Regions from separate parts of the Lysinibacillus sp. NPDC093210 genome, predicted to be linked through region 2. Evidence: predicted binding sites of a transcription regulator. Region 2 holds the regulator's gene; the other holds the start of a gene.
The links. The regulator CtsR, encoded in region 2, represses protease genes until heat stress. The targets are predictions, from matches to a motif close to ATGGTCAATAAAGGTCAAACA.
Positions count from the first base shown of each region.

Region 1: a site for CtsR is predicted at 2,722-2,742, ahead of ACIP9C_RS09030 (ATP-dependent Clp protease ATP-binding subunit). Genes of this name have one in related genera too.

Region 1 is NZ_JBIVOE010000002.1:714,468-730,754, reverse strand. It holds gene ACIP9C_RS09050 (Cof-type HAD-IIB family hydrolase) at 1-435, opposite strand, end outside; gene ACIP9C_RS09045 (serine aminopeptidase domain-containing protein) at 561-1,325, shown strand; gene ACIP9C_RS09040 (metal-sulfur cluster assembly factor) at 1,379-1,687, shown strand; gene ACIP9C_RS09035 (Crp/Fnr family transcriptional regulator) at 1,843-2,538, opposite strand; gene ACIP9C_RS09030 (ATP-dependent Clp protease ATP-binding subunit) at 2,803-4,929, shown strand; gene ACIP9C_RS09025 (YjzD family protein) at 4,987-5,181, opposite strand; gene ACIP9C_RS09020 (beta-ketoacyl-ACP synthase III) at 5,554-6,492, shown strand; gene fabF (beta-ketoacyl-ACP synthase II) at 6,523-7,764, shown strand; gene ACIP9C_RS23125 (YuzI family membrane protein) at 7,862-8,092, shown strand; gene ACIP9C_RS09010 (hypothetical protein) at 8,076-8,384, opposite strand; gene trpS (tryptophan--tRNA ligase) at 8,400-9,389, opposite strand; T-box leader at 9,455-9,686, opposite strand; gene spxA (transcriptional regulator SpxA) at 10,179-10,574, shown strand; gene mecA (adaptor protein MecA) at 11,012-11,680, shown strand; gene ACIP9C_RS08990 (competence protein CoiA) at 11,857-12,972, shown strand; gene pepF (oligoendopeptidase F) at 13,088-14,905, shown strand; gene ACIP9C_RS08980 (ClpXP adapter SpxH family protein) at 15,518-16,287, opposite strand, start outside.
Region 2 is NZ_JBIVOE010000007.1:172,900-189,186, reverse strand. It holds gene cysS (cysteine--tRNA ligase) at 1-490, opposite strand, end outside; gene epsC (serine O-acetyltransferase EpsC) at 487-1,137, opposite strand; T-box leader at 1,327-1,544, opposite strand; gene gltX (glutamate--tRNA ligase) at 1,594-3,054, opposite strand; gene ispF (2-C-methyl-D-erythritol 2,4-cyclodiphosphate synthase) at 3,179-3,655, opposite strand; gene ispD (2-C-methyl-D-erythritol 4-phosphate cytidylyltransferase) at 3,903-4,595, opposite strand; gene ACIP9C_RS16965 (PIN/TRAM domain-containing protein) at 4,608-5,693, opposite strand; gene radA (DNA repair protein RadA) at 6,050-7,426, opposite strand; gene ACIP9C_RS16955 (ATP-dependent Clp protease ATP-binding subunit) at 7,538-9,982, opposite strand; gene mcsB (protein-arginine kinase McsB) at 9,972-11,081, opposite strand; gene ACIP9C_RS16945 (UvrB/UvrC motif-containing protein) at 11,078-11,620, opposite strand; gene ACIP9C_RS16940 (CtsR family transcriptional regulator) at 11,634-12,104, opposite strand; gene ACIP9C_RS16935 (magnetosome magnetite crystal formation protein family) at 12,434-12,739, opposite strand; gene ACIP9C_RS16930 (class I SAM-dependent methyltransferase) at 12,864-13,541, shown strand; gene corA (magnesium/cobalt transporter CorA) at 13,683-14,645, shown strand; gene ACIP9C_RS16920 (hypothetical protein) at 14,828-15,037, opposite strand; gene ACIP9C_RS16915 (protoglobin domain-containing protein) at 15,372-16,287, shown strand, end outside.

The DNA of each region.
Region 1 (16,287 bases), on a different contig from region 2:
AACTAATAGATTTGTCGAAATATCACCGAGCGTAATTTTGGGATTCCCCATGTTAAAAATGTTTAGTATCCGATCATCCTCTGTATGCACATATATGTCATCCTTTACTTCAGCGATAATATTTTCATATTCATAGCTATTTACCGAATCGACAACCTCTCGTACAACGTTTAAGTCAATCGGTGTATGCATTGTTTGCCAAGCAGCATTTTTAGGATGGTGGACATAAGCACCATTAAAATTAACAATAGGTGTTGTTAAACCAAGCTCATGATAGTAAATGTCACTTGCACGGTAAGGACGACCTGTGGCAATCATCACTTGATGCCCTTGTTCCTTAGCCTGCAATAATGTTTTTTTAGTTTTTAAAGAAATTTGTTGTTGGTCCGTCAATAACGTACCGTCTAAATCTAAAACGATTAAATGCGGTTTCATTGCGTGTTGCCCCTTTCCTATATGTTTGAATAGTATCTCTTTGTAATCCATACGTCAAAATTTTGTCACATTGAAAAAAGTTTGCTAACATAAAAAAGGTTAGACAAAAGTTGGGAGTGACAAGAATGTTAGTAAAGAATGAAATTTGGGGACAAATTCCTTTGTTACATATATCGACAGATAATATGAATGAAAATACCCCCGTAGTAATTTTCTTACACGGCTTTATGAGCGCAAAAGAACATAACTTACATTATGCATACCAGTTAGTAAATAAAGGGGTGCGTGTCCTATTACCAGATGCAAAACTTCATGGTGATCGCAGTGAAGGATTAACAGAGACTCAAATGAATCTACATTTTTGGGATATCGTTTTAAATTCTATTCATGAAGTAGAGCAATTATATAAAGAATTAAAGAATAAGCAATTACTAGCTAACAATAAAATTGGTGTGGCTGGCACTTCGATGGGTGCAATCGTTACATCTGGCTGTTTAAAACGTTATGATTGGATTCAAACGGCAGCAATATGTATGGGTGGCCCAGGTTTTATTAAATTAGGTGCCTATCAATTGCAACAAATGGCTAAAAGCGGTGTGAAATTTCCGATGTCTGAACAAGAAGTACAAAAAACGAACGAACTTCTCGCAAAATATGATATCAGTTTAACACCAGAACAATTCGCTGGCCGCCCAGTATTCTTTTGGCATGGTGAGCATGATAAAACCGTTCCTTTTAATGATACGTATGACTTTTATTTATCATTACGTGCATACTACGATGAAAATCCGAGCAACTTAAAATTTATTGCAGATAAACATGCTGGTCATACTGTAACACGTACAGGTATGCTAGCGGCAACTGATTGGCTTGCACAGCATTTGGCATAATAAGAAGCATCTGCTATGATTAAGTTAACACTGTGACGAAAGGAGAAATACAGATGGATCAAGATATGAAAGACAGCATGTTAAGTGCATTAGAAAACGTAATCGACCCTGAGCTTGGAATTGATATCGTCAACTTAGGTTTAGTATATGATGTAGAGTTAGATGACGAGGGGTTAGCAACAGTTACAATGACACTAACGTCAATGGGCTGTCCAATGGGACCTGTTATTGTTGACCAAGTAAATACAGCTATGAGTGAACTACCAGAGGTGAAAAGTACAAATGTAAATATTGTATGGAATCCACCATGGTCTAAAGATAAAATGTCTCGCTATGCGAAAATGGCATTAGGTGTCCGTTAGTAGTTGGCCTTCTAACGAGATGAATAAAAAATCCCTGCTTGCACATAACTGTAAGCGGGGATTTTTTATTTGTTTTTTACTTAAGCTCACTGAAGGTTAAGTAGTCAAAATCGCAAATGGCCTACACCTACATACGACGCGCTATAGTTAATAAATCAGTCTATACGGCAAATTTGTAATGGGCAATTTTCACAGGCAATTTCATTTTTTAAATATTGTAAATCAAGAATCGTAATATAACCTTTTTCGAAGGATAGAATGTGATGCTTTTTTAGATCGTTCAACATACGGTTAATCATTTCTCTACTTGTAGCACATAAATTCGCAATTTCTGAATTCGTTAATGGAAAGTCGATAAAAATGGACTCATTTTCTAACGGCTTCCCATATGTATTTGAAAGGCGAATTAATGTTGAAAATAAAGCACCTTTTTTACCATTTAACACTAAATCACGTAGTCGGCTTTGATATTTTAAATTTTCTGTTTGCAACCATTTCATATACTCTACCATTAAATGTGGCTGCTCAACTAATAGATGCTCTAATGATTTACGACTTAAAACATACAACGTTGAAGTTTCTAAAACTTTAGCTGTCATCGAAAAATAAGTAAGGTTACAAAATAATGAGCCTTCACCAATTATACTATCAGGACCGCAAATTCGAATTGTTAATTCCTTGCCACTCTCGGTTTCCTGGCTAATCGAAATAGCACCTGTTTTAATATAATAAATCTCTTTAGCTCGTTCCCCTTCTAAGAAAATTTTACTATCTTTATTCACTTTAATAAAAACACCATTGTTTTGAAAAAGTGCATGCATTTTCTCTTGGATATTATCCATTAGTACCATATATCAAACACATCTCTTTCTTTTTGTAATAGAAATTACCTGTATTACAAAAGGATGACGATAATCATTTCGATATACTAAAACAACGAAACATACCACTATTATAACGTAATTTTCCATTTTTCAGTAAAAAATTTTTGAGCTTTTTTTTTGCTACGGTTTGTCGATTGTTGTAAAATAAAGTTAGTCAAAAAAGGTCAAACTTTTAATTGGAATTAAATTAGGGTAAAGATATAAAAAAGAAGAGAGAAGAGGAGTGCTACAATGCAATTTCAACAAACTGATGATAAAAAACCATTAGAGCAATTTGGTCGTAACTTAGTAGAAGAAGTAAAAAACGGCAAAATGGACCCTGTAATTGGACGTGATGAAGAAATTCGCAATGTCATTCGAATTTTAACACGAAAAACGAAAAATAACCCAGTGTTAATCGGTGAACCAGGGGTAGGTAAAACAGCCATTGTCGAAGGGTTAGCACAACGTATTGTAAAAGGTGATGTTCCAGAAGGATTAAAAGAGTGCGTATTGTACGAGCTTGATATGAGCGCATTAATAGCGGGTGCAAGTTATCGTGGTCAATTTGAAGAACGATTAAAAGGCGTATTAAAAGAAGTGAAAGAATCTGAAGGGCGCATTATTTTATTTATCGATGAAATCCATACGATTGTTGGTGCTGGTAAAACAGATGGAGCAATGGATGCTGGCAATATGTTAAAACCGATGCTTGCACGTGGTGAGCTTCACTGTATAGGTGCTACTACACTAGATGAATATCGTATGTATATTGAAAAAGATCCCGCTTTAGAACGTCGCTTCCAACAAGTGCTTGTTCGTGAACCATCTATTGAAGATACCGTTTCTATTTTACGTGGCTTAAAAGAACGCTTTGAACTGCATCATGCGGTTCGTATTCATGATCGGGCAATTGTAGCGGCTGCTGAGCTTTCAAATCGCTATATTACAGAGCGTTTTTTACCAGATAAAGCGATTGATTTAATAGATGAGGCATGTGCAATGATCCGTACAGAAATCGATTCAATGCCACAAGAATTAGATGCGGTGACTCGTCGAATAATGCAATTAGAGATTGAAGAACAAGCATTACGTAAGGAAAAAGATGAAGCTAGTAAAAAACGTCTGGAGCAATTACAAGAAGAGTTAACAAAACTTAAAGATTCATCAGAAGGTATGCGTAAACAATGGGAAGCAGAGAAAGAAGCATTGCAAGGCATCCAGAAAAAACGTGAATTACTGGATAAATACCGTCGGGATCTAGATGAAGCGGAAAGTAAATATGATTTAAATAAAGCAGCTGAATTACGACATGGGAAAATTCCTGCCCTTGAAAAAGAGCTTCAAGAGATGGAAAAACATTTAGAAAAAGGTAGTGAGACACGTATTTTGCGTGAGGAAGTTACTTCTGATGAGATTGCTTCAATTGTATCTCGTTGGACTGGTATTCCTGTCACTAAGTTAGTGGAAGGCGAACGTGAAAAATTACTGCGTTTAAAAGATACATTACATGAACGTGTTGTGGGGCAGGATAATGCAGTTCAACTTGTTACAGAAGCTGTATGGCGCGCGCGAGCAGGCATTAAAGACCCACATCGCCCAATTGGTAGTTTCTTATTCCTAGGGCCAACGGGTGTAGGTAAAACAGAGCTCGCTAAGGCACTTGCTGCCCAACTATTCGATTCTGAGGAGCATTTTATTCGTATTGATATGAGTGAGTATATGGAGAAACATAGCGTATCTCGTCTCGTTGGTGCACCTCCAGGCTACATTGGCTATGAAGAAGGAGGACAATTAACGGAAGCCGTTCGTCGTAATCCGTATGCTGTCGTATTACTTGATGAAATTGAAAAAGCTCATCCTGATGTAGCGAACATTTTATTGCAAATTTTAGATGATGGTCGCATTACAGATAGTCAGGGACGAATGGTGAACTTTACAAATACCGTAATTATTTTAACATCTAATATTGGCTCGAGCTATTTAATGGAAGCACAAGAAGATGATGCTGGAGTCGAGGATTTAGTTATGGCGGCATTACGCCAGCACTTTAAGCCAGAGCTATTAAATCGAATGGACGATATTATTATGTTCCATGCGTTATCTGAAGAACATTTCACAGCCATTGCTTGGAAATATATTGAGCAGCTTGTAAAACGTGTAGCTGAGCAGGAAATCACGTTAAATGTTGATCAAGACGTAATTGATTGGGTTGTGGAGCATGGAGCAGATCCACAGTTTGGTGCACGTCCTTTAAAACGCTTTGTGCAACGGTATATCGAAACAGCGGTTGCTAAGGAGTTACTGCGTGGCGAAGTGCTACCAGGAGAAACATTGCATATTAAAATGCAAAATGGCCAGTGTGTAGTTGAAAAATAATAAATAGAAAAAAACCTGTTTCGCATGAGGCGAGACAGGTTTTTTTTATGATTTTGATTAATGATGGTCTGCAGCTTCTGGTGTTGGCTCGTTTGGAATGATTGCGCCAATAACAAAAATTAGTACAGAGAATACAACTGAAAGGATCGCACCAGTTTGGAAATCAAATGGTACTCCAATTACAGCACTTACTACGTAGTTTAACATAGAAACTAGTAAAAATGACCATATGAACGTTACGATATATTGCATTAATTTCACCTCAACCGAACTTTTTTATTACATATACATTATCATATCATAACATAAGTCGAAAAAAAAAGAACCTTTTATCAAAAAGTGGCGCTTTCTAGGCGGTGATATATGGCAATTTTGTCACAACATTTAGCTTGTCGGCAGAAGAGAATTGTTTAAGCGGCGATTGAACGAGTTCTAAAGGCGAAAACAGAAGTTTTACCAGCGATTAAGAGACTTCAACCGGCGATTGAATGACTACTATCTACGAATTCTATAGGGACCTTATGGTATACTAAATTTAATTCACCTTGCACCATTCCTTCATTATGAGTTATAATTATGACCAGTTACTAATAATTGATAGTAAGAAAGCAGAGGGGTTGCTATATGAACGCAGGTATTATAGGTTTAGGCAGATACGTTCCTGAAAAGGTCGTTACGAATTTTGACTTAGAAAAAATTATGGACACTTCGGATGAATGGATTCGAACTCGTACAGGAATTGAAGAACGTCATTTCGCTGCAGATAATCAAGAAACTTCAGATTTAGCAGTAGCAGCTGCGAAAGATGCTATTGCAAAAGCAGGTATTACACCTGAAGAAATAGGATTAATACTTGTAGCAACTGTAACACAAGATCAAACATTTCCAAGTGTAGCATGTATGGTTCAGGAGCAAATTGGTGCTGTAAATGCAGCAGCGATGGACCAAGCAGCAGCTTGCGCAGGATTTATATATAGCTTAGTGACAGCAAAACAATTTGTAGAATCAAGCGCTTATAAATATGTCTTAGTAGTAGGTGTTGAAAAGCTGTCCAAAGTCATTGATTGGGAAGATCGCAATACGGCTGTTTTATTTGGTGATGGAGCAAGTGCTGCCATTGTGGGTCCTGTATCAGAAGGTAGAGGGATTTTATCATTTGAGCTTGGAGCCGACGGAACGGGCGGTAAACATCTTTATTTAACACAGCAAGAGACAATTGCGATGAACGGTCGTGAAGTATTTAAGTTTGCTGTACGTCAAATGGGTGAATCAGCAGTAAATGTATTAGACAAAGCTGGTTTAACAAAAGAAGATGTTGATTTTTTAATTCCACATCAAGCAAATATTCGAATTATGGAATCGGCACGTGAACGTTTAGCATTACCCGCTGAAAAAATGTCAAAAACGATTCACAAATATGGCAATACATCAGCAGCTTCTATTGGTATTTCTTTAGTAGAAGAGCTTGAAGCAGGTAAAATTAAAGATGATGATTTATTAGTACTTGTCGGTTTTGGCGGTGGCTTAACATGGGGTGCCGTTGCAATGAGATGGGGAAAATAACATAGAAAATTGCTTGAGAGGAGTAAGACAATGAGTAAACGACGAGTAGTAATTACAGGAATTGGCGCTGTTACACCACTAGGGAATAGCATCGAAGAAACATGGGCAAACATCAAGGCTGGTAAATCAGGCGTTGGTGAATTAACGCGCTTAAATAAAGATCTATTTGCTGCCAAAATCGCTGCTGAAGTAAAAGACTTTGATATTGAAAAGTATATTGAACGTAAAGAAGCTCGCAAAATGGACCGTTTCACGCACTATGCACTAGCAGCGTCTATAATGGCGATGGAAGATGCACAGCTTACAATCGATGAAGAGTTAGCACCACGTGCAGGTGTATGGATTGGATCTGGTATCGGTGGCATGGAAACATATGAACAACAATTTTTAACGTTCCAAGAGCGTGGTGCAAGACGTGTTAGTCCATTCTTTATTCCAATGATGATTCCAGATATGGCTTCAGGTCAAGTGTCTATTCACTTTGGAGCTAAGGGCATCAATTCTTGTTCAGTAACAGCTTGTGCATCAGGTACGAATTCAATTGGTGATGCATTTAAAGTAATTGAACGTGGCGATGCTGATGTGATGATTTCAGGGGGAGCTGAATCACCAATCGTGACGATGGCGGTTGCAGGCTTCTGTGCGAATACAGCATTATCATTAAATACGGATCCTCAAACAGCTTCTCGTCCGTTCGATAAAAACCGTGACGGCTTTATTATCGGTGAAGGTGCAGGGATTGTTATTTTAGAAGAATACGAACATGCAAAAGCGCGTGGTGCAAAAATTTATGCAGAAGTTCTTGGTTACGGTTCAACTGGAGATGCGCATCATATTACTGCACCAGCTCCAGAAGGTGAAGGTGCTGCACGTGCGATGATTCAAGCTTTAGAAGACGGTGGAGTAGATCCTTCACAAGTTGGCTATATTAATGCACATGGAACAAGTACACCATACAATGATTTATTTGAAACACAAGCAGTAAAAACTGCTTTTGGAGAACATGCTTATAAGTTAGCGATGAGCTCTACTAAATCAATGACAGGTCACTTACTAGGTGCAGCTGGTGGTGTTGAAGCTATTTTTACAGCACTAGCATTGAAAGAGGGCATTTTACCTCCAACAATCAATTTAACAGAGCCAGACCCAGAGTGTGATTTAGATTATGTGCCGAATGAAGCTCGTGAAGCGAGCATTGAATATGCAATGAGTAATTCACTTGGTTTTGGTGGCCATAACGCAAGTCTATTATTTAAAAAAATTGAAGAATAATAAAAAAACGTCAGCCTAATTTACAAGGCTGACGTCTTTTTTTAAAAGCTAGCGAATAGAAAAGAAAGTAAGAAGAAATAGAAAGGATGCCGTTTATTTGTTTCGTCTTTTTATATTTTTAATGAGCTATGGATTAATGATACTTTCTATTGGCAATTTAATTTTATATTTGAATTACCGGACTCTTGGTTATTCCTGGTCGGTTGTCTTTAAATTTATTATGCATACGACAGAATTTTATATGGCAATTGGAGCCTGTATTGTGCTTTGTAGCGTTGTGCTCGATTTTGGATTTGATCGAACAGCTAATCTTAAAGATAAGGTATAAATGTTACGGGCACCGCTAATTCTACTGCTACTTTTTGGGCCAAGTCTTCACCTTGCTCATCATGATTTTTCGCTAAGTATTCCTTACCTTCGATAAATGAATCTGTTTCAAGATCAATCCATTCACCAAACTTACACATCCATGTCGTCAGCTCACCTAATAACACATCACCTAAAGGAAGTTGTTCTAATTCTAAATTAGTGCGACAATGGCCACACCATAATGGATCAGCACCAAAGTCACTTTCTAACAGTAGGGCTTTGATTGCTTTATTACAATGTTCACAGTGCATATGCTAATTCCTTTCTTAGCGACGTGTGCGACCTAAGCCTATAGCTTGTTCCATGCGCTTTAAAGTTGCGCTAGCAATAGCATTTGCCTTTTCTGCGCCTTCATCTAAAATGATATCCAATTCAGATGATTCTACAAGGTTATAAAATCTTTCCTGAATTGGTGTAAGGTGATCGATAACTGCTGTAGCCACACTTTGTTTAAAGCCACCATAACCGATACCATCATATTTTTTCACTAAATCATCAATAGATACACCTGTAATAGCCGATTCAATCGTTAATAAATTCGAAACGCCAGGTTTATTTTCAACATCAAAAGCCACAATACCATCAGAGTCAGTTACTGCTGATTTGATTTTTTTCTCAATATCCTTAGCTGTATCTAAAAGCTTAATTGTTGCTTTTGTATTTGGGTCGGACTTGCTCATTTTTTTTGTAGGCTCTTGTAATGATTTAATGCGAGCACCTGCTTTTGGTAATTGAATTTCAGGAATTGTTAAAACTTCACCATAGCGTTTGTTAAAGCGCTCTGCAAGGTCACGTGTTAGCTCGATATGTTGCTTTTGATCGTCCCCTACAGGAACTATATTCGTGTTATATAATAAAATGTCAGCAGCCATTAATGGTGGATATGTTAAAAGAGCTGCAGAAACCGTTTCCTTACCATGTGATTTATCTTTGAACTGCGTCATACGCTCTAGCTCACCGATAGAAGCAACGCATTGTAGCATCCATCCTGCTTGCGCATGTGCAGGTACTTCTGATTGGATGAAAAGTGTTGACTTTTGTGGGTCAATACCAGTAGCGATATAAGTAGCAGCTAAATTACGAATGTTTTGACGTAGCTCTTTTGGATCTTGAGCAACGGTAATTGCATGTTGATCAACGATACAATAAATGGCATTCCCTTCATCCTGTAATGCTGGGAATTGCTTGAATGCACCAAGATAATTTCCTAATGTCACAATACCAGTAGGCTGTACGCCTGAAAAAATTGTTGTCATAATAAGTTCCTCCTCGGGTTTCGAAAAATAAAAAAACATCATGCGTCCTCATTAGAATTTACTAATGAAGGGACGAATGATGTTCGAATCCGCGGTACCACCCTGCTTGCCTAAAAGGCCACTTAGCTTCGTAACGTGAAGAGACGAGCTTTGCTAATAGGTATCAAGTGCTTACTTGTACGTTCACAAAGCTAACTCGGAAGTCCATTCCAAATGCATACATGATCTGTTTCCAGCAACCACAGACTCTCTATACATGTATATTGCATATGTACTACTCTTCGTCAGCGTTTTTAACTACATTATTTATGTAGATGTTTTGCGCATAAGCGCTTTTCTTATTGCACCACATTATAGTATAAAGACTTAGCTAAATGCAAGCCTGATAAGTCAGTCTTTAGACTGAATTTTTTTAGTTTTGTAAAAAAAGGCAACCTACATTTTGAATGTTGCGTCATAATTGTACACGTCTAAGTGACATTATTCTCGTTTGTGTTTTTTAATTGAGAACAACTAGTTTCAGTATATTCATGTTTAAAATGATGTGCTTATGGGAATATTATTATTAGTTCGTTGGACATGCAAAGGAATTGGATACTTTAAGGTAGTATTAAAAGACAGAATATTTTGTAACAAAGTCATTCACTATGCATTCTTTTTTTCCTTGGAACTATATTCAAATACAGCTGAGTGCTGTATAATGGAACTGTAGTTTTACATTACATTAATTCTAATTTAACAAAATGGTCTATAGATAACGAATACTAAGAGAAAGGATGTGTCAGTATGATAGTTACTTTATTTACATCACCAAGTTGTACGTCTTGTCGTAAAGCGAAAGCATGGTTAGAGGAGCATGAAATCCCATATACAGAACGTAATATTTTTTCTGAACCGTTAAGCATTAGTGAAATTAAAGAAATTTTACGCATGACGGAGGATGGAACAGATGAAATCATTTCAACTCGTTCTAAAATATTCCAAAAATTAAATGTAGATGTTGAAAGCTTACCATTACAACGCTTATATGAACTAATTCAAGAATATCCAGGATTATTGCGACGACCAATTATTTTGGACGAGAAACGATTGCAAGTAGGCTATAATGAAGATGAAATTCGACGATTTTTACCACGTAAGGTTCGGGCTTATCAATTACAAGAAGCACAGCGCATGGTGAACTAAAATCCTCCTATATTGCATAGAATAAATGTATTAGGTGTTACAAATGCAGAAGCATGCATGTTGTGACATCTATTTTTTATGTTTTACTTATGTAAATACCTTCAAACAAAACTAATAATTAATAGGTAAAAGTCATATATTTCCCTAAAAGTATGTTAAACTTGATTTAATCTAAATAGTTTACTACAATTTCAATAATTCAAATATCTTCTTTGAAATGGTGTATATCCTTTTCATTTTATGAAAGAACAGCATACAATAGAATTAGAGACAACTGTGAACAAAAAAATTTATGATTACAGTTACTCGATGACTTTCTGTGGTGTGGTCAAAGGTTGAAAAACAAGGGAGTATGAAGGTTAAAAACAATGAATCAAAGCATACTAATTAAATAATACTGTTTTTCGACAAATGACAGTGAAGGGAGATGAGGTCTAGTGGACATCGAACGTGTAAATGAAAATACACTCAAGCTCTTTATTACGTACAATGATATAGAGGATCGCGGCTATAGTCGTGAAGAAATTTGGTACAACCGAGCAAAGGGTGAGCAACTTTTTTGGGATATGATTGATGAAGTGAATACGGAAGATTATTTTGATGTAGAAGGTCCGATTTGGATTCATATCAATGCGTCGGAAGTAGGCTTAGAAATCATTGTCACACGTGCACATATTTTAAAAGACGGTGAAACATTAGATGGTCATTCACATTATGATGAACAAAAAAGTATGTTTGCCCCATTCGACGAAGTAGGAGAGGATCTTCTTAGTCAATTAACTCAATTTGGTGACATGGATGAATCAGAGTTATTTATGGATACAGACATTTATGTTTATAAATTTAAAGATATCGATGAGTTAATCCCCGTTGCAAAACGGATGACAGACGATTTAGTGGATTCCTCATTATTTAAATATGAAGGTTGTTACTATTTAGTAGTAGACTTTGCAAACGCAGATGACGATTTAAATCGTCATGATAAGAACGCAGTCATTAAAGAGTTTTTAAGCCCTTCCAATTTCACAATTCATCGTCTTGAAGAATATGGCGAAAAAATTATGGAATATGATTGCTTCGAAACTGTTCGAAAATATTTTAGTTAATATCTTTTAGCTTCTGATTGTTATTAGGAGCTTTCAGACTGTAGACACACTCAAAGAGTTGAGTATGCCTACAGTCTTTTTTAGTGGTAAAAATCAAATTTCAAAGAAAAGCAGATATTTAGTTGGCTTAAAGGATAACTTTATTTACAATGAGGGCAAAAAGGAGAAAGATTGAAATGCTAATTGCCTATACAGAGCAGCAGCAATTATTTGTCTCATATCAACATTCGAGAGAAGCTCTGCAAAAGTATCGCCAGTACCAACAATTTTTTTGCCCTCAATGTCAGCAGCCTGTTCAATTAAAAATTGGTCAGCTTAATATCCCGCATTTTGCTCACATTGCTAGCCAATCTTGTGAACGACGATTTTCAGAAGGAGAATCACTGCTCCATTTGCGAGGAAAAATTCAATTATTTGAATGGTTGAAATCACTCAGGCATACAGTAGAGCTGGAGCCATTTTTATCGAAACTGTCTCAACGACCGGATATTTTAATACGAAGCAAACAACGACGGATTGCGCTTGAATTTCAATGTAGCGCGATAACAAATGAAAATTGGCAGTTACGAACAGAAGGATATGAGAAAAATAATATCCAAGCTTTATGGCTTTTTCAAACATCACAGAACAATTATACACCGCAAGCTATTCAAAAAATTAGAGTTTCGCCCATCCACCAAAACGTTATTAGTTATTCATCAAATAATGTGCCATATTTAGTTACATATGATGCGAGAGCAGCTAAATTTAATTATTGGACGAATCTTCTTCATGTTCACGGGCATACTTTTATAGCGAACGTACTCTATATTCCACTTGAAACACAGCAATTTCCATTTTATGAGCCGAAGTCAATTACGTATGAAGCATTTATTGTTTACTGGCATATTTATAAAAGAATATGTCAACAGTATGTGAAGCAACGTTTAATGCGAAGTAAAAAAGGCGTTCAAGACCTTTTTTTACGAAGCTGCTATGAATTAAAATTTTCACTAAATGCGTTGCCGAATTATATAGGCGTACCAGTTAAAAATGCAAAAGCTATTCCGATTTTTTCAATTGAATGGCAAGCAATCTTGCTGGATTTTTGCAGAAAACAACAGTTACTACCATATGAGATGTGTAAGGAAGAAATTCAATTGTTTCTAACGCTACTCGATATAGAGCCTACAAATTTAAGAGTGCAAGCTATTGAAAACTATGGAAAACTGTTAGGGCATAGTTTCCTTCAAAAAGAATGTAGTATGGAAATTTTGGGAAAAGTATATGAGCATTTGTATAGGGTCACATAAAAGTTTAAGATACCTCATGAGGAGGAAAAGGTAGGTAATTATTATTTGCAATTGTCGCAATATATTGAGAAAATGTTTAGAGTAAAGGAAAGTCATATATAAAGGGGGCTGGCTCATGGCTAGTAACAGCAATCGAGTTTTAATGAGAAATGAAGTACCGGTAGAGTTAACCTGGCGATTGGAAGATATTTTTGCCACTGATGCATTATGGGAAGAGGAGTTTAAAAAGGTCGCAGAACTAGCAAAAAAAGCACCTAGCTATGCAGGTACTTTAAATAATGGTTCGGATGCCTTATTAGCTGTATTAACATATTACGATGAAATTTATCAGCGTACAATGAAACTGTATACGTATGCACATATGCGTAATGACCAAGATAAAACAAATAGTTTTTATCAAGATTTATATGGCCGTATCCAAACGCTAGCGACCAATATTTCAACGGCACTATCATTTTTAACGCCTGAAATTTTATCGTTAAGTGAAGAAACTATCGAAAGCTATTTAGCAGAAAATCAAGATTTACAACTATACAAACAATCATTAAAAGAAATTTCAATGACTCGTCCTCATGTACTACCTGCTGAACAAGAAGCATTACTGGCGCAGATGGCTGAGGTGACAGGCACTGCTTCAAATACATTTGGCATGTTGAACAATGCGGATTTAGTTTTCCCTACAGTGAAAAATGAGGATGGGGAAGAAGTTCAGCTCACACATGGTAATTACATTAAGTTTTTAGAAAGTAAAAATAGAACGGTTCGTGAAGCAGCATTTAAAGCGATGTATGAAACGTATGGTAATTTTAAAAATACATTTGCGGCTACATTGACAGGCAATGTAAAAAAACATAATGTCAGTGCCAATATTCGTAATTATGATTCTGCACGTCATGCTGCAATGTCAAATAACTTTATCCCAGAAAGTGTGTATGACCAATTAGTAGAGACAATTCACAAGCATCTACCAGCTATGCAGCGTTATATTGCTTTGCGTAAAAAGTTATTAGGTGTGGATGAATTGCATATGTGGGATTTATTTACACCACTTGTCCAGGAAGTTGACATGAAAGTGCCATATGAGGAAGCTAAGGATATTTTAGTGAAGGCGCTAGCACCACTTGGTGAAGAGTATCAAAGCATTGTTCAAAGTGGCTTCGATAATCGTTGGGTTGATGTTATGGAGAACAAAGGTAAGACTAGTGGTGCTTATTCATCTGGTACTTATGGTACAAATCCTTACATTCTTATGAACTGGCAGGACAATGTAGATAATTTATTCACATTAGCGCATGAATTTGGACACAGTGTACACAGTTATTACACTCGTAACAATCAGCCATATGTCTACGGAGATTACTCAATTTTTGTGGCTGAAGTAGCCTCTACATGTAATGAAGAATTGTTGAATAATTATCTGCTAAAAACAATAGAAGATCCGCAGCAGAAAATTTATTTATTAAACCATTGGTTAGACAAGTTCCGTAGTACGGTTTTCCGACAAACAATGTTTGCAGAATTCGAACATATGATACACCAAATGGACAAAAATGGGGAATCATTAACAGCGGAACGTTTAACGGAAGTATATTATAATTTAAATAAGCTCTATTTTGGAGATGCAATCGTAATTGATGAGGAAATCGGTCTGGAATGGGCACGTATTCCGCATTTCTATTACAATTATTATGTATATCAATATGCTACTGGAAAATCTGCTGCCACTGCATTAAGTAAGCAAATTTTGGAGGAAGGTGAACCTGCTGTAGAACGTTATATTAATAACTTCTTAAAAGCTGGTTGCTCTGACTTCCCAATTGAAGTGCTAAAAGCAGCAGGTGTTGATATGAATGTGGCAAAACCAATTGATGATGCTTGTAACGTATTTGAACAACGGTTAAATGAACTTGAAAAGTTATTGTTGAATAATTAATTTGTGTGGCTGTAGGTTTCTTACTACAGCCATTTTCTTTGCTAAGTAGTATAGGTCATTCTAGAAAAAAATAATTAATAATGTTTTTCTTAGATTTACAAATGAAAAAAAGTAACCATCTTGAAAAAATACTGTATTGTAATCGCTTTCTATATGACAAATTTGTGAATCTAAAGCAGGATACATTGCTTAATTTATTATTCCATGATAAAGTGAATCTTGTGAAATAAATCACAAAACAAACATACACCCCTTTGTTTGAACGTGAACATTTCTCCCATCCCCTTTGTGAAAAAGAGGCGTCTCTATCTGTCGAGGATAGAGGCGTCTCTTTTATTTTAGGTCTTTGTTGCTATCAGCAAAACTTTTTTGTGTCTTTAGTAGTTTTTTTACTAACTATCTCTTTTACTATTTTTGCTAGTGGTGCATTATTTTATTGCTAAGACTATTGAAACAACCTTTCTACTATCACTATTGTTTTTGACGCACTGCTTTGCTTAGCAATAGGTAATCAATTAATCTAATTACCAGTTTTATAAAATAAAAAAAAGGATAGGTCTCTGTCATTTAATGAGCGAGTTCCTAACCTTTTGGAATAAAAGTATAATTGCATTATTTAAGACGCCATAGTGTAGCGTGATCTGTTTGAATACGTTCTATCTTTTGTTGCAGCATACGTTTTTTTAATTCACGTTCAGCTGCTTGTTCTGTTAATGAATAAATAAAAGCTATGTCGTTTGTAGAAAGTGTTTGAAACTTTGAAAACAACTCTTCGATGGTCGGTAACGTTTGGCGTATAAGCTGCTCGTTCATCATCTCTTCTAAAATATGTTCATAAACCTCATAGGAATAGCTACCACTCACTTTTAGACCTTCATCTTCAATACATTCATTGAAAAATACGATACTCGGTACTTCATCAACTTCCATTTCCCGCTTTATATATAAATCGCATTGGAAGGCGCGTGCGGCTTCTTTTGAGCCAAAGTCTACCACAAATTCATTCATATCTAATTGAACATCCTCGGCTATTTTTAAAAGCGTTGCATAGGAATTTACATCTTGATGGTTCAGTACAACATATTCCTGTAATTTCGTTAAATAACGAGCTCCTGCGCGTTTACCCTGTAATTCTGCCGCCTTTATAGCTATAGAAGGTAAAACAGGGTGATTAATATCTAGCTCAATCCCTGATTCACAACCTTTCATGCGCTTGCTCAGACAATTAAGCGAAGAAAGCTCTGTGCTTAATACAATGCGCCATGAGAAATAATGATTGTACTCTAGTTGTAGTTTACGAATGATGGATTGCATACTAAAAGCTTCAGGACAAAGTGGATCTACGAAAATATACAATTCAATTGGCTTATTAGCAGTAGAAA
Region 2 (16,287 bases):
TTAAATCATCCACCGATTGATGTGAAAGCTTACCGTAGCCGTTAAATTTTCGAGTTCGGTAATACACATCGCCAGCCGATTCATATGCGTAGCCTTTTTCGATTAACACTTTAATAAATTCAATAATGTCATCCATGTGATCTGTTACACGAGGATGCACATCGGCCTTTTTGCATCCTAGTGCAGTAACATCTTCAAAATATGCAGCAATAAAACGGTCGGTAAGCTCATGAACTTCTTCACCAAGCTCGTTTGCTGCTTTAATAATTTTATCATCCACATCTGTGAAATTTGATACAAATTTCACATCGTAGCCTTTATATTGAAAATATCGTCGTACAGTATCGTACACAATTACAGGACGTGAATTCCCAATATGAATATAGTTATAAACAGTCGGACCGCAAACATACATTTTAACTTTGCCTTCTTCTAGCGGTACGAAAGTTTCTTTTTGTCTTGTTAATGAGTTAAAAATTTGAATACTCATTGTGTTTCTCTCTCCTTTTGTAAGCGTCCGATTTCTTCTTGCAATGCTGCTATTTGCTTTTCGAAACCTTGACAACGTTCCTCTACAGGGTCAGGAATATTTTGATGATCTAGTTTTTTCTCTAAACGAACACCATCTCGCATCACTACTTTACCAGGGATACCGACTACAGTAGAATTTGGTGGCACTTCTTTTAATACTACTGAACCAGCGCCAATTTTACTATTCTCACCAATTGTAATAGAACCTAATACTTTTGCACCTGTGGCAACTAACACATTATCTTCTAATGTCGGGTGGCGCTTGCCTTTTTCTTTCCCTGTACCCCCAAGTGTAACACCTTGATAAAGTGTAACATTATCGCCTATCTCACATGTTTCCCCTATAACAACGCCCATGCCGTGGTCAATAAAGAAGCGACGACCAATTTTAGCACCAGGGTGTATTTCAATTCCTGTAAAGAAGCGACTTATTTGCGAAATTACGCGTGCGATAAAATAAAAACGTCTTTTAAAAAACCAGTGTGCAACTCGATGCGCCCATGTAGCATGCAGCCCTGAATATGTTAACACAACTTCAAGTACACTGCGCGCTGCTGGATCATTTTCAAAAATAGTCTCTACATCTTCCTTTATTCTTTTAAACATCAAAACTCCCCCTTTTCGATTCAATGTGTGTTTGTGATCTCGACCACGTTATTTCAAACCCTTACAATAACCCCACGCAAAAATGACGTTAAAACCTATTGTTATTAGTAATGATTTCCCTTTTTCATCTAACACCCGAAAATCATAAAAAAATAATAAAAAGCGCCCCTATCATTCCTAAAAAGGAATGACAGAGACGCTGAATTTGCGCGGTTCCACTCTGATTGAAGGCATATGCCTTCCACTTTGGACGTCCTATAACGGGAACGACTCGATAAAGCCTACTATTGTTCAGCTTTATGCTCAAAGGTGCATTTCGGTTTTGCCTTGGCTCAGACCACTTTCAGCCGGTGATGGTCCTCTCTTTAGAGCTTGCGCCACGTACTTCTCCTTATCAACGCTTTCTCAATGTACATTCATTTTACATCGAAGAAACAGTTTGTCAATAAATTTCTATTATTTCGCGTATTTTTCTACACGGTCAATTGTTTTCTCTTTACCGATTAAACAAATAGCATTCGGTAGCTCCGGACCGTGCGTTTCACCTGTAGTCACAACACGGATTGGCATAAATAAATTTTTACCTTTATGACCCGTTTCTTTTTGCACAGCTTTGATAGCTGCTTTGACAGTTTCAGGTGTAAATTCTTCTAAATTTTCAAGTTGCACTTTAAATGCAGCCATTACCTCTGGTACCTGCTCTCCAGCTAAAACTGCTTTTGCTTCCTCATCATATTCAATATGATCGTTAAAGAATAGGCGAGATAGCTCCACGATTTCAGCACCAAAGCTCATTTGCTCATGGTAAAGCGCGATTAAATCTGTTGCCCAAGCACGTTCTTCAGCTGTTAGCTCTTCTGGTAATAAGCCAGCTTTTTGTAAGTGTGGTAAAGATAAAGCCACTACTTCTTCTAAAGATAATTTTTTGATGTACTGATTATTCATCCAAGTAAGCTTTTGCTTATCAAACATAGATGGCGATTTTGATAAACGTTTCTCATCAAACATTTTAATAAATTCTTCTTTTGTGAAAATCTCTTCTTCACCTTCAGGAGACCAACCTAGTAAAGCGAAGAAATTGAACATAGCTTCTGGTAAATAACCAAGGTCTTTATATTGCGTTACGAATTGAATTATTGACTCGTCACGTTTTGATAATTTTTTGCGGTTCTCGTTAATGATTAATGTCATATGCCCAAAGCGAGGATATTCCCAACCAAATGCATCAAAAATCATCATTTGTTTTGGTGTGTTTGATAAATGTTCTTCCCCACGGAATACGTGTGAGATTTCCATAAAGTGATCGTCTAACACTACCGCATAGTTGTATGTTGGAATACCATTTGCTTTCACAAGTACCCAGTCACCAACATCTTTTGATTCGAATGATACTTGTCCACGCACTAAATCTTCAAATTCATATGTTACATTTTCAGGTACACGCATACGAATTGTATATTGCTCTCCAGCCGCTTCTTTAGCTGCTACTTCTTCAGCAGATAAATGACGGCAAGTACCATCATAAGTTGGTGCTGCAACGCCACGAGCTTTTTGCTCTTCACGAGACGCCTCTAATTTTTCTGATGAACAGAAACATTTATATGCTTTACCTTGTTGTAATAACTTTTCAGCATGCTCTTTATAAATATCCAGGCGTTCCATTTGACGATAAGGTGCATAAGGACCACCAATATCGATTGACTCGTCATATTCGATACCTAACCATTTTAAGTTATCTAACTGAGACGCTTCTCCACCTTCTACATTACGCTCAATATCCGTATCTTCAATACGCACGATGAATTTACCGTTATGATGTTTTGCATATAAATAGTTGAATAACGCTGTACGTGCACCGCCAATATGTAAAAATCCAGTTGGTGATGGCGCGTAACGAACGCGAACTTCTTTCGTCATAATTAAATGCCTCCTAAATGTTCGTCTGAAAATAATTCCGACCTTTTTTAACTTTGTTCATTTTACCACTGTAGTATAGGAAATAAAAGTAGCGCGTGCTTAGGAATTGGACACGCGGCATTTTTTATTTTTTTATCAATAGAATCGTTGCCATTGAAGCAATGCCTTCTTCTCGACCTGTAAAGCCCAATCTTTCAGTAGTTGTCGCTTTGACATTTACTTGTGATGGTTCTGCGTTTAATAGCGTTGCAATGCGATTTCTCATTTGTTCAATGTAAGGCGCCATTTTCGGACGTTGTGCCATAATGGTGCAATCTACATTGCCAAGCACATAACCTTTGTCTTCAACGATTTTCCAAATATACTCTAGTAACTTTGCTGAATCAGCATCCTTCCATTCAGGATCTGTATCTGGAAAGTGACGACCAATATCACCTTCACCTATTGCTCCAAGTGCTGCATCTGTTACCGTGTGTAATAATACATCTGCATCCGAATGCCCTACTAAGCCTTTTTCATGTGGAATTGTAATACCACCAATAATTAGTGGACGCCCTTCTTCAAATGCATGTACGTCAAAACCTTGTCCTACTCGAAACATACAATACTGCCGTTACAACAGAGATAATTGTAACAGCATTCACCTGCCTTTATGATTTTCTATTTATAGACAGTTTACCATATTTCCTAGGAAATTGAGCTCTCCACATCATCTTCAAAACTCTTTACATACACAACTAACTTACGATAGAGATAATCAACATACATAAAGTTTTTTATAGTTTGTACAAGATTAATAAAAAAATCCCATCAGCTACGTTTAAAGCTGATGAGATTCAAAGTTATTTTTAATAAGTTTCCGACACTCGGCGCCGTAAAATTGCTTCACCAAATAGTAAATCTTCTTTAGTCGTCATCTTCACATTCTCGTAGGTACTCTCTACAATATGAACCGCATGGCCGAGACGTTCAACTAGCATTGCCTCGTCTGTGCCTAGGAAGCCTACTTTCTCGGCAACATCTTCAGCCTCTACAATCAAATCAAAGCGGAATGCTTGTGGTGTTTGAATCATCCACAGGCTTTCACGATCTACTGTTTCTTCAATGATGCCATCACGTACTTTTTTCATCGTATCCTTGGCACGAACGCCAGCGATAGCAGCGCCATAATTATGGGCACTTTGCACAAGGTTTGCAATAATTGCGTGCGTAATAAACGGACGTGCTGCATCATGCACTAAAACGATATCAACTTGCTCCATTTCCTTCATGCAGGAATGAACCGAATGTTGACGCTCTGCACCACCATCGGGCAAGCCCTTAACCTTAGAGATACTATAATTCGCGAGCATTTCTTGAATAAACGCTCGCTCCTCCGGCTTCACTGCAAGCCAAATTCCTGTACAGTTTCTATCTTGCTCAAATACTTCTAATGTGTGTATTAAAATCGGTTTCCCTAAAAGCTCTAAAAATAATTTATTTTGTCCTGCTCCCATTCGCTTCCCGCTACCTGCTGCCGGAAGTACTACTTCATACTGCACATTCTCCACTTCCTAATCATCCTTTGGCTTGGCAAAAATCATACGACCTGCTGATGTTTGTAGAACGCTCGTTACAGTTACTGTAATTGCCTGTCCTATATAACTTCGACCACCTTCTACAACTATCATCGTGCCATCATCCAAATAAGCGACACCTTGGTTATGCTCTTTCCCATCTTTAATAACGACAACTTGCATATCCTCACCAGGAATAACTACTGGCTTCACTGCATTTGCCAAATCATTGATGTTCAGCACTTGCACTTGGTGTAGCTCACATACTTTGTTCAAGTTGAAATCATTCGTAACAATTTGAGTGTCATTGCCCATTTTCTTTGCAAGGCGTACAAGTTTTAAATCGACTTCCTGCACATCTTCAAAATCTTCTTCGGTAATCTCTACCTTTGTCATACGTTCATCTTGCAGTTTTTTTAATATATCCAATCCACGGCGACCTCTTGTACGTTTTAATGTATCTGAGGAATCTGCAATATGCTGAAGCTCCGTTAGCACAAACTGCGGCACCACTAGGACACCCTCAATAAAGCCAGTTTCAGAAATATCCGCAATACGGCCATCTATAATAACGCTCGTATCTAGCAATTTATAGCTACCGCGAATTTCTGGAACATCACTACCTTCAGCAGCTTTTTTCTTCGCATTATGCCCACGTAATGTGAATAACTGTAGTAGCTCATCTCGCTTTTTAAAGCCGACACGGAATCCCAAATAGCCAAGCACAAATGACAGGATGATTGGAATTACTTCTGTAATACCACGTATCTGAACGCTATCAATCGCAAAGCCTAGGAAATACGCTACGATAAGTCCTACAATTAGCCCAAGCGTACCAAATAATAAATCCCCAACCGGTACTTTAAATAGCACCTCTTCCATCCAGCTAATAAGCCGAACGAAATAGTCGGAAAATGCGAACGATAATGTAAATAGTAAAAGCGCCCCTAAAGCAACTGATACATAAGGATTATCAAGCCAAGGATTAGATGATAAATGAAGCAATTCGTATAATGGCGGTAAGAAAACAAGGCCTAAAGCTCCCCCAATCAGTAAAAAAGCAATTTGAATAAATTTTTTCATACTGTCACCTCCAATTCTTATAATCGATTATACATATTTTTCAGTAGAAAATCTGTTTTGAGCCCATCAAAACATTATTATTTTTACTGCTGTTTATTGGACGTTATTAAAGCCTTGAGAGATGCATTACTTCCACAATAAATGTTATCCAATTTCAAGAAATTTTTATGACCGCTAAAATGAAGGAAAAGTGCATGCTAGGATATTCCTCAGCATGCACTAATTTATTCAATCAATTTCATAATTCACATTGCATCAAAATAAAAATAAAATTCAACATTACGCTACAGCTTTCGCTCCACTTCAATGTCGGTATTCTTTTAGGAACCAGTTATAAAATTGGCACATAAAATTATTTATAGCTCTCTAAAGCAGGCATTCAATGCATCCTTAATTGTCTCTACACCCACAATTTCGATACCTTGTGGGAAATCCCAACCGCCAATATTAGAGGCAGGAATAAACGCTCGCTTAAAGCCTAGTTTTGCCGCCTCAATGACACGTTGTTCAATACGTGTTACACGACGTACCTCTCCTGTTAAGCCTACTTCACCAATAAAACAATCTGTAGCACGCACTGCCTGATCCTTAAAACTTGAAACAATACTCGTCAACACCGCTAGGTCAATTGCAGGTTCATCTAACTTCACACCGCCAGCAACTTTAATATATGCATCCTGCGCTTGTAGCATGAGACCCATCCGCTTTTCAAGCACCGCCATAAGCAATTGCACGCGGTTTTGGTCTACCCCTGTTGCCATACGTTTTGGATAATTGAAGCTCGTCGGAGTCACTAGCGACTGAATTTCTACTAAAATTGGTCTTGTCCCCTCCATTGATGCCACAATGGTTGAACCTGCAGCACCTTGTGAGCGTTCCTGTAAAAACAACTCAGACGGATTCAATACTTCCTTTAAACCCCCCTGAAGCATTTCGAAGATAGCAATTTCATTTGTAGAGCCAAAGCGGTTTTTCTGACTCCGTAAAATACGGTGGTTATGATGACGCTCCCCTTCGAAATACAACACTGTGTCCACCATATGTTCTAAAATACGTGGTCCCGCAATTTGCCCTTCTTTCGTTACATGCCCTACTAAGAAAATGGCAATGCCTTTCGTTTTTGCAATTCGCATTAGCTCTGCTGTACATTCACGTACTTGCGATACACTACCAGGTGCACTTGTCACCTCTGGATGGAAAACTGTTTGTATGGAATCCACGATAACAAACTTCGGCTGTACATCATCAATCGTTTGGTTTAACAACTCTAAATTCGTCTCCGAATAAATATAAAGCTCTTGAGAAATTACTCCTAAACGCTCTGCACGCAATTTCGTTTGTCGAATAGATTCCTCCCCAGAAATATACAGCACACGGTGCCCTTTATTTGATAGCAACGCAGATACCTGTAATAAAAGCGTTGATTTCCCAATCCCAGGGTCACCACCAATTAATACAAGGGATCCTGGCACGATACCACCGCCTAAAACCCGATTGAGCTCTCCCATTTCAGTAGCTACACGAGATTCTTCAGCTGCTTCCACTTGTATAATAGGTATAGCCTTTTGTGTTACTGTAGCCGAGTGTTGGAATGCTCCTCGAGGACCTTTTGCAACGACCTCTACTTCCTCAACCATTTTATTCCATTCTCCACACCCTGGACAACGGCCCATCCACTTTGCAGATTCATAGCCACAACCAGTACAGACAAATTTAGTTTTTTTCTTCGCCATAGTACCACCTCGAATATTTGTTCTTATATTCATTTTACATAAAAAAAGACAGCTTGGCACTAAATGCCACGCTGTCTTCTTAAATCAACATGTTAACAATAAGCAACCTGCTTATTTAGAAATTGAAACGCCCTCTTTTTTCTTAACGACGAATTCTTCATTTACATAATCGATCACAACTTGGTTTCCTTTTTCTACATTTCCTTTAAGCAGTTCTTCCGATAGACGGTCTTCCACTTGTTTTTGCAATGCACGACGGAGTGGACGAGCACCATATTGAGGATCATAGCCTTCCTCTGCAATTTTATTTAGTGCAGCATCGGTTAACTCTAACGTAATATCCTGCTCCTGTAGACGTTTTGTTAAGGAATTAGCCATCATTGAAACGATTTCTTTTAAGTGTTCTTTTTCTAGTGAGTGGAACACAATCATTTCATCGATACGGTTTAAAAATTCTGGGCGGAATGCTTTTTTCAATTCCTCTAGCATTGTACCCTTCATATCTTTATGCTTCGATTCTGAGCTTCCTAAGCTGAAGCCAAGATTTTTTTGATACTTTAACGCGTCCGCGCCTACGTTAGAAGTCATAATGACAACCGTATTGCGGAAATCAACGACACGTCCTTTAGAATCAGTTAAACGACCATCTTCCAGTACTTGAAGTAAAATATTGAAAACATCTGGGTGAGCTTTTTCAATTTCATCAAGTAGCACAACGGAATACGGTTTGCGTCGCACTTTTTCTGTAAGCTGACCACCATCATCAAAACCTACATATCCCGGAGGTGAGCCCACTAAACGTGAAGTCGAATGTTTCTCCATATATTCTGACATATCAACGCGAATCATCGCATCTTCATCACCGAACATTACTTCTGCAAGCGCTCTTGCAAGTTCTGTTTTCCCGACCCCTGTAGGACCAAGGAAAATAAATGAACCAATTGGACGCTTCGGATCTTTTAAACCTGCTCTTGCGCGTCGAATCGCACGAGAAATTGCCTCAACAGCCTCACCTTGACCAACAACTCGTTTGTGTAACTCTTCCTCAAGTTGTAATAGTTTAGATGATTCTTCATGTGCAATTTTTGCTACAGGGATTCCCGTCCACATAGAAACTACAGCTGCCACATCGTCTACCGTCACTTTCGATTCTGCTTTACCTTGTTCTTCTTTCCATGTTTTACGAGTTGTTTCAATTTCGTCTTTTAACTTTTGCTCTGTATCTCTTAAAGACGCTGCCTTTTCAAATTCTTGACCAGATACAGCTGCATTTTTCTCAGAGCGGACATTTTCAAGTTTATCTTCAAGTGCCTTTAAATTTGGTGGCACCGCGAATGAACGTAAGCGTACTTTTGAGCCAGCTTCATCGATTAAGTCGATTGCTTTATCAGGCAAGAAGCGGTCTGAAATATAACGATCACCCATTTTTGCCGCTGCCTCAATCGCTTCATCTGTAATTTTCACACGGTGATGCGCCTCATAGCGATCACGTAAGCCGTGAATAATTTGAATAGCTTCTTCAACAGTTGGCTCATCGACTTGAATCGGTTGGAAACGACGCTCTAAAGCTGCGTCTTTTTCAATGTATTTGCGGTACTCATCTAATGTTGTAGCACCAATACATTGCAATTCACCACGTGCCAATGAAGGTTTTAAAATGTTTGAAGCATCAATTGCACCTTCTGCCCCACCTGCACCGATTAGTGTGTGCAATTCATCAATGAATAAGATGACGTTGCCCGCTTGACGAATTTCATCCATTACCTTTTTCAAACGATCCTCAAATTCACCACGGTATTTAGTACCCGCAACAACTGTCCCCATATCAAGCGTCATTACACGTTTATCGCGCAAAATTTCTGGCACTTCATTGTTAATGATTTGTTGCGCTAAGCCTTCTGCAATTGCCGTTTTACCTACCCCTGGTTCACCGATGAGCACAGGGTTATTTTTTGTACGACGTGATAGCACTTCAATAACACGTGTAATTTCTTTGCTACGTCCAATAACAGGGTCTAATGAACCTTCACGAGCAATTTGTGTTAAATCGCGCGCTAAGCTATCTAATGTAGGCGTATTTGCAGCCTGTGTCGCTTGTTGTCCAGATTGTGCATTGTCGTTATTACCTAACAACAATAATACTTGCTGACGAGCTTTATTTAAGCCCACACCAGCATTGTTTAATACACGAGCAGCTACCCCTTCGCCTTCACGAATAAGCGCTAATAATAAATGTTCTGTACCAATATAGGAATGGCCTAATTTACGCGACTCATCGACCGATAATTCAATTACTTTTTTCGCACGAGGCGTGTAGTGCACAATTGGTCCAACATCCTCTGTTCCTTTACCGACTAGCTCTTCAATACCTGCTTCAATCATTTGAGGGCTAATATCAATGGCTTCTAATGCTTTCGCAGCTATACCACCGCCTTCACGAATAAGCCCTAAAAGAATATGCTCTGTTCCTATTGATTCGTGCTTCCAACGAATTGCCTCTTCCTGAGCAAGCTGTAATACTTTTTGTGCGCGTTGTGTAAAACGATTAAACATCATATGAATCCTCTCCTTTTCCCCCTATAATAGGCTTACTCTTAGTTTCTAGAAATAATGCCTCTCGCAACATTTTTGCTCGTGCTCTGTCTCGCTCAGCAGGCGGTAAAACCTCTCCTGCATAGTGCTGTAAAAATCCTGGCTGCATGCTGACAACGCACTCGTTTAAAGATGTTGCTTTAATATTATCAATCAACTGCAAATCCACTCCTAAACGTACATTTGATATGCAAGTAGCAGCTTCTTCACTTGTTAAAATTCGAGCATGTGTTAATGTCCCTAAAGCTCTGTATACACGATCTTCTAAAGCAAGTTCCGCTTTTTCCATTAGCTTACTTCTTGCTTGCCGTTCTTTTTGAATAATTTTTTCTGCAACACTTTGGATATCTGCTAAAATATCTTCTTCTGTTTTTCCTAGTGTAATTTGATTTGATACTTGATAAATATTCCCTAAATTTTCACTACCTTCACCGTATATACCCCTAACGGTCATCCCTAAACGAGTCATTGCATTGATGATTTGATTCATCTGACCTGTCAGTGTAAGCGCGGGAAGGTGCATCATAACAGAAGCGCGTAATCCAGTACCAATATTAGTTGGGCAACTTGTTAAATATCCAAAAGTGTCACGAAACGCATATGGCAAGGCTCCTTCTAAGGCTCGATCAATCTTATTTGCTTGCTCGTATGCCTTCAGAAGTTGAAAACTCGCCGTCATACATTGAATGCGTAAATGGTCTTCTTCGTTCACCATAATGCAAATAGATTCATCCTCAGACAACAACATAGCGCCGACTTGCTCTTTTTTTGCAAGCTGTGGACTAATTAAATGCTTTTCAACTAAAATTTGTCGTTGTAACGGTGTTAAATCTTTTATTGAAAAATAAGAATATCTTTCTTGAAGCTTGGAACTGTCCTGTATTGCGTGGGTGACAGCCTGCTCTACCTGTAATGCCTCGTTTTCCGAGAAAACTAAAGGGAAACGAAAACCATCTAAGTTCCTTGCAAGGCGGATGCGTGTACTAATGACGATATCTGAATAATCATCCTCCATATCCATCCATGCAGGTGTAGCACGCTCTAAAAACGATTCAATCATCACGACACATCACCACCTTCGAATTGTAGCTGTTGTTCAAGATTTTTTGCCTCGTCACGAAGCTTCGCCGCTTCCTCAAATTGCTCCTCGTCCACTGCATCCTTCATGCGTTTCCGAATATCTTCAATTTGTTTTTTAATGACAAAAACATTGTTTTGAGCACCAGGCATTTTACCTATATGCTGAGGTCCTGCTTGAATACGATTAAACAGCTTTGGCAAATGCTCGCTAAACGTGTCATAACAACTAGGGCAACCAAATTTACCCTCTTTCAAAAATCGCTTATACGTAAATCCACATTGTGGACATGTTTGTTGCTGAGGTGGCGCTTGCTGTTTTTCACCGACTTTTTGCCATGTAGGTGAGCCAAACCAGTTGGATAATAATTGTTGAATCGATACAGGCTCTTGTTTAAACTCTGCATGGAACGGATGGAACTGTGAGGCACAGACATCGCAATAATGGTGTTCCACCTTCTGCCCACTTTGTACTTGTGTCACAGTTACTGTCGCATTGCGTTGCTTGCAATGTTCGCAAATCATTTCCATCACCTCTTTATTTTTGCTTTTCATATTTAATGGTTGTTAACATCGCTCGCAAAATTTTTGCACGAATACTATCCCGTAAAGGTAGTTGTAAATCTAAAGTCGAACGATCAACCGCTGCTAACATTAATTTCGCTTCTCGCTTCGAAATTACCTGCTCATCAATCAAACGATATACTACACCCTCCGCAACCGTTTGTGAGGCTCCCCCTTCAATTTGCAAGAGCACATCATCTATCAAATCAATTTGTGAGTTTGCACGGACACGTAAAATACGGATGTATCCACCGCCACCCCGTTTACTTTCCACCAGGTAACCCCGCTCAGCTGTAAATCTTGTATTAATCACATAATTTATTTGTGAGGGCACACATTGAAATTTATCAGCAATTTCACTACGTTTAATTTCAATATGCCCTTCTCCACCTAATTCAAGTACTTGCTTTAAGTAGCCTTCTATGATGTCTGAAATATTACGCACTTTAGGAATACACCTCGCTAACCTCACTGACTTTGACTATCTTTGACTATCTTTGAGTATATTATACAAAACGCTTGAAAATAATTGCAATTATTTCGCACAAAGATTTGTGTAAAGCGCATTGTTTAACAGAATGTCTACAATAAACATACGGCAGGGACCTATTAACTTAAACATGATGTACTTTTATTTCTGTGTAAAAAAGGGAGTTGGCGATTAAAAAAGGCTTGTCCCTAATAATTAAAGTTGGTTTTACCTATAATGTACCCTTTTTGCTTATAGAAAAAACGCAAGTATATGCTCAGAGCATATACTTGCGTCATAAAAAATTATACCCAGCGTCCAACTATCGGGTAACGCCAAGGTTCATCTGAAAATGCCTTCACGATTCCGATAATAGGTACGATGTATACCATAGCGATGAATATTAGTAAGAACGGTAAACCGATTAATACAAAAGATAGGATACCAGCAATTACAATCAAAATGCCCATCACGATTTGGAACAATAAAGCTTGCACCGAAAAACTTTTCACTTCTTCATCTGTACTAATTAGGAAAAATAAAATCGGCACTAAAAATGGCGCAAAAAACGCGCTGGCATGTATGATTACCTTAGACCATTTTGTTTCCATATATATCAACCTTCCTTTATGGTGTGTCATTATTATTAATACTCCTATTTACGGAACTATACGCTAAATAGTTTCAAATGCTTCTTAAATTTTTAAAACTTTTTTGAAAGGTATGTGATACTAGATGGAATTTAATAGCACGCTTGCTAACGAATATGAAAAAGGCATTCGACGTACATTACCAAGTTACGATGCCATGCTGCGTTTAACGAAAGCTTTTTATCAATCCGCACTACAAGAGAAAGCTAGTTTTTTAGTTGTTGGCTCTGGTAGTGGCAATGAAATTATACAGTTAGCCGAGCAAAGACCCAATTGGTCATTTGTCGGTATAGATCCATCTGAAGCGATGTTGGAAATAGCAGAAAACCGTCTTCAATCATTATCAAATGATATTTCTTTATTACAAGGTACAATACTAACTGCATCGGTGCCTGCTACGAAGTTTGATGCGGCTAGCTGTATACTAGTACTACATTTTATTGAATCATATGAGGAGAAACTTGCTACATTAAAAGGAATTGCACAACGCTTAAAATCAGGTGCACCATTTGTCCTTGTTTCTAAATACGGTCAACTTAACTCAACTGAAACAGAGCTTCAATTTGAGCTATGGCGCGCGTATTGGCAACAGCACACAAAACTTTCAGCCTCAGAATTAGCTAGTATGGAGCAATCCATCCGCTCGCTTTCATTTATGCGTGAGGAAGCGATAGTTACACTCTTACAACAGGCAGGTTTTTCACAGCCTTCGCGTTTTTTTGCAACGACACTATTCGGCGGTTGGGTATGCTATAAAGAGTAACTTTAATCGCTACAATATAGTAGTGTACTATATGTACTTGAGGTAACGATCTTCCGTTGAAATGTCTCCCTTCCTTCTCTGCTTTAGGAGCGAGACTTCGTGCTTACTTAATACGAGATAAACAGATTTGAGGTGAATGCCATGATTCGCACGATGGCTATGACGAAAGATCAACAATTAATAAAGGAGTTCCCACTTGAAGACATAAAGCAAAACGATTATGAGTGGTATTGGGTAGATTTTAATTGCCCAACTGCAGAAGAGGAGCTTTTGCTCGATACATTTTTTCATTTCCATCCACTTGCAATCGAAGACTGCTTAATGCGTTTACAGCGACCAAAACTAGATTTTTATGATGATTTTCATTTCTTTGTTATTCATAAATTGAATGAAGAAACATTAATTGCTGAGGAATTAAATATTTTTGTTTCCGATCATTTTATAGTAACATTCCACAAAAATGAAGCGGCCGAAATTGAAAAGGTACAGAAGTTTTTAGAAGAACAACCGAAATATTGGGAACGAGGCACTGTTTTTCTGACCTATCAAACAATCGATAAAATAGTCGATAGTTATTTCCCACTTGTTTATAAAATTGAGGATCATTTAAATGCACTTGAAGATGAGCTGACCTATCAAAGTAATGTTAATGCGATGCAAATTGTTTTTGAATTCCGTAGTGATTTACTTCATTTACGGCGCACTATTTTACCAATGCGTGACCTATTGTATCGAATACTTAGCTCTTATCGCTTTGCGCTTAAAAAATCGGAAAGAGCCTACTTCGGTGATATTCACGATCATTTAGCAAAGCTTACAGAAATGGTCGAATCTAATCGTGAGCTTACAGCAGATATGCGCGATAGCTATATGGCCATGAGTTCTAGCCGTATGAACGGCATTATGATGATGTTAACGATTGTCTCTACCATTTTTATACCCTTAACGTTTATTGCGGGTGTTTACGGCATGAACTTCGATAATATGCCTGAACTCCATGGTCACTACAGCTACTTTATCGTGCTTGGCATTATGCTCTTGCTTGCACTATCTATGCTAGCATTATTTAAATCTAAAGGCTGGTTCAAACTATTTAAACCATAAAGTGTGTTGAGCGTTCCTAAAACTCACTTACAAAAAAATCCGCGTAGACTTCTGAGGAGAAATAGGGCACGAGTATAAGCTAGATGCTTTGGCAAGTAGCCCTACTCATGCTTTGCCCACAGAAGGCAATCGCGGATTTTTAACTTATAAAAAATGAGGGACATAGATGTCTCCAAAAATATTTAATATGGACCTCGATCATCCACTTTATTTTCACCTTGTTGCGGGAATAAGAAGTATGCGAGCACACCCGATACTATTGTTGCACAAATCGTTATTAATAGTTGGTTTAGATCTGGTACATCTGCATAATATTTAGTTAACATATAAACAGAGCCAATTGCTACAATTACCATCACAGGAATTACAAACTTAAAACGCTTTTTCTCCATGTAATACCTCCTCAATACTATTTTTATCTCACATGCATTTTTTTGTAAAACTAAACAGTTCGTATTTTACAGGTTTCCTACTTGAAATTCAAATTGCCCTAATGCTATGAAAAATTAGTGTGTCATAGGTAATCCGACTAATGTCAGCTTCCCAAGTAAAAAAATAATAAAAAAATATAGAAATATCGGAAATTTTTAACCAAATATAGTACAAAAAATAGTAGAATAGATTTAATACCATATATTCACCAAATTTACAAACCTAACAATAAATACACAAAGAGTCTTCAATTACTATCATTATTATGGATTTATAAAGAATGGAGCAGACACAATGAGTTGGTTTACAAAGAAGAACAATTATGGTTATTCAATTACATTAACACCTGAGGAGTTTAAGCAACACGTACAATTAGATGTTTCAAACTATCCTAAACTACAAAAACAATTACAGTTATTAGACTTAACAACTGAAGATTTAGCGATCATTAAACAATTACAACCTTTAGTTAAAAATGTCATTCCTGAAATGGTCGATCAATTTTATGCAGCGATTAGCTTAAGCCAAAACTTATTAGATATTATTAACAGAACATCACAAATTGAACGTTTAAAGGTGACTTTACATAAACATTTAAGCGATATTTTCGAGAGTCACATTAATGACGAGTACATTAAAGAAAGAAAAGCGATCGCTGAGACACATGTTCGAATTGGACTCCAATCAAAATGGTATATCGCTTCATTCCAATCACTAACTTCGACTTTTACAAGCTTTGCGAACGATTTAGATATTTCAAAGCATGATGCTATACGTGCCATCAATGCATTCTGCAAAATCATTAACTTCGAACAGCAGCTCGTTATCGAAGCATACGAAAAGGAAGAAGAACGGATTCGTAGTGTGGCTGATCAAACAAAACATGCACTTGTAACTACAATTCAAAGTACTGCTGAGGAGTTAAATGCGATAAGTGAGGAAACAGCCGCTTCTCTTTTAGTCATATCTTCGCAAACGGATGATATCGCAGTAGCAACTAAACAAGGTTTAAACTTCGTTGCAGATACTCAGGACAAATCTAAACGGGGTCAGCAGCAATTACAAGAGCAAAATGAGTTAATACACGTTATTTTGCAAAGTGTTAATGGCCTTGAAGTGACGATGAACCAGTTGCGTACATCTTCGCAAAAAATTTCTGAAATTGTCGGGCTTGTCACAGGCATCGCTGACCAAACCAATTTATTAGCAC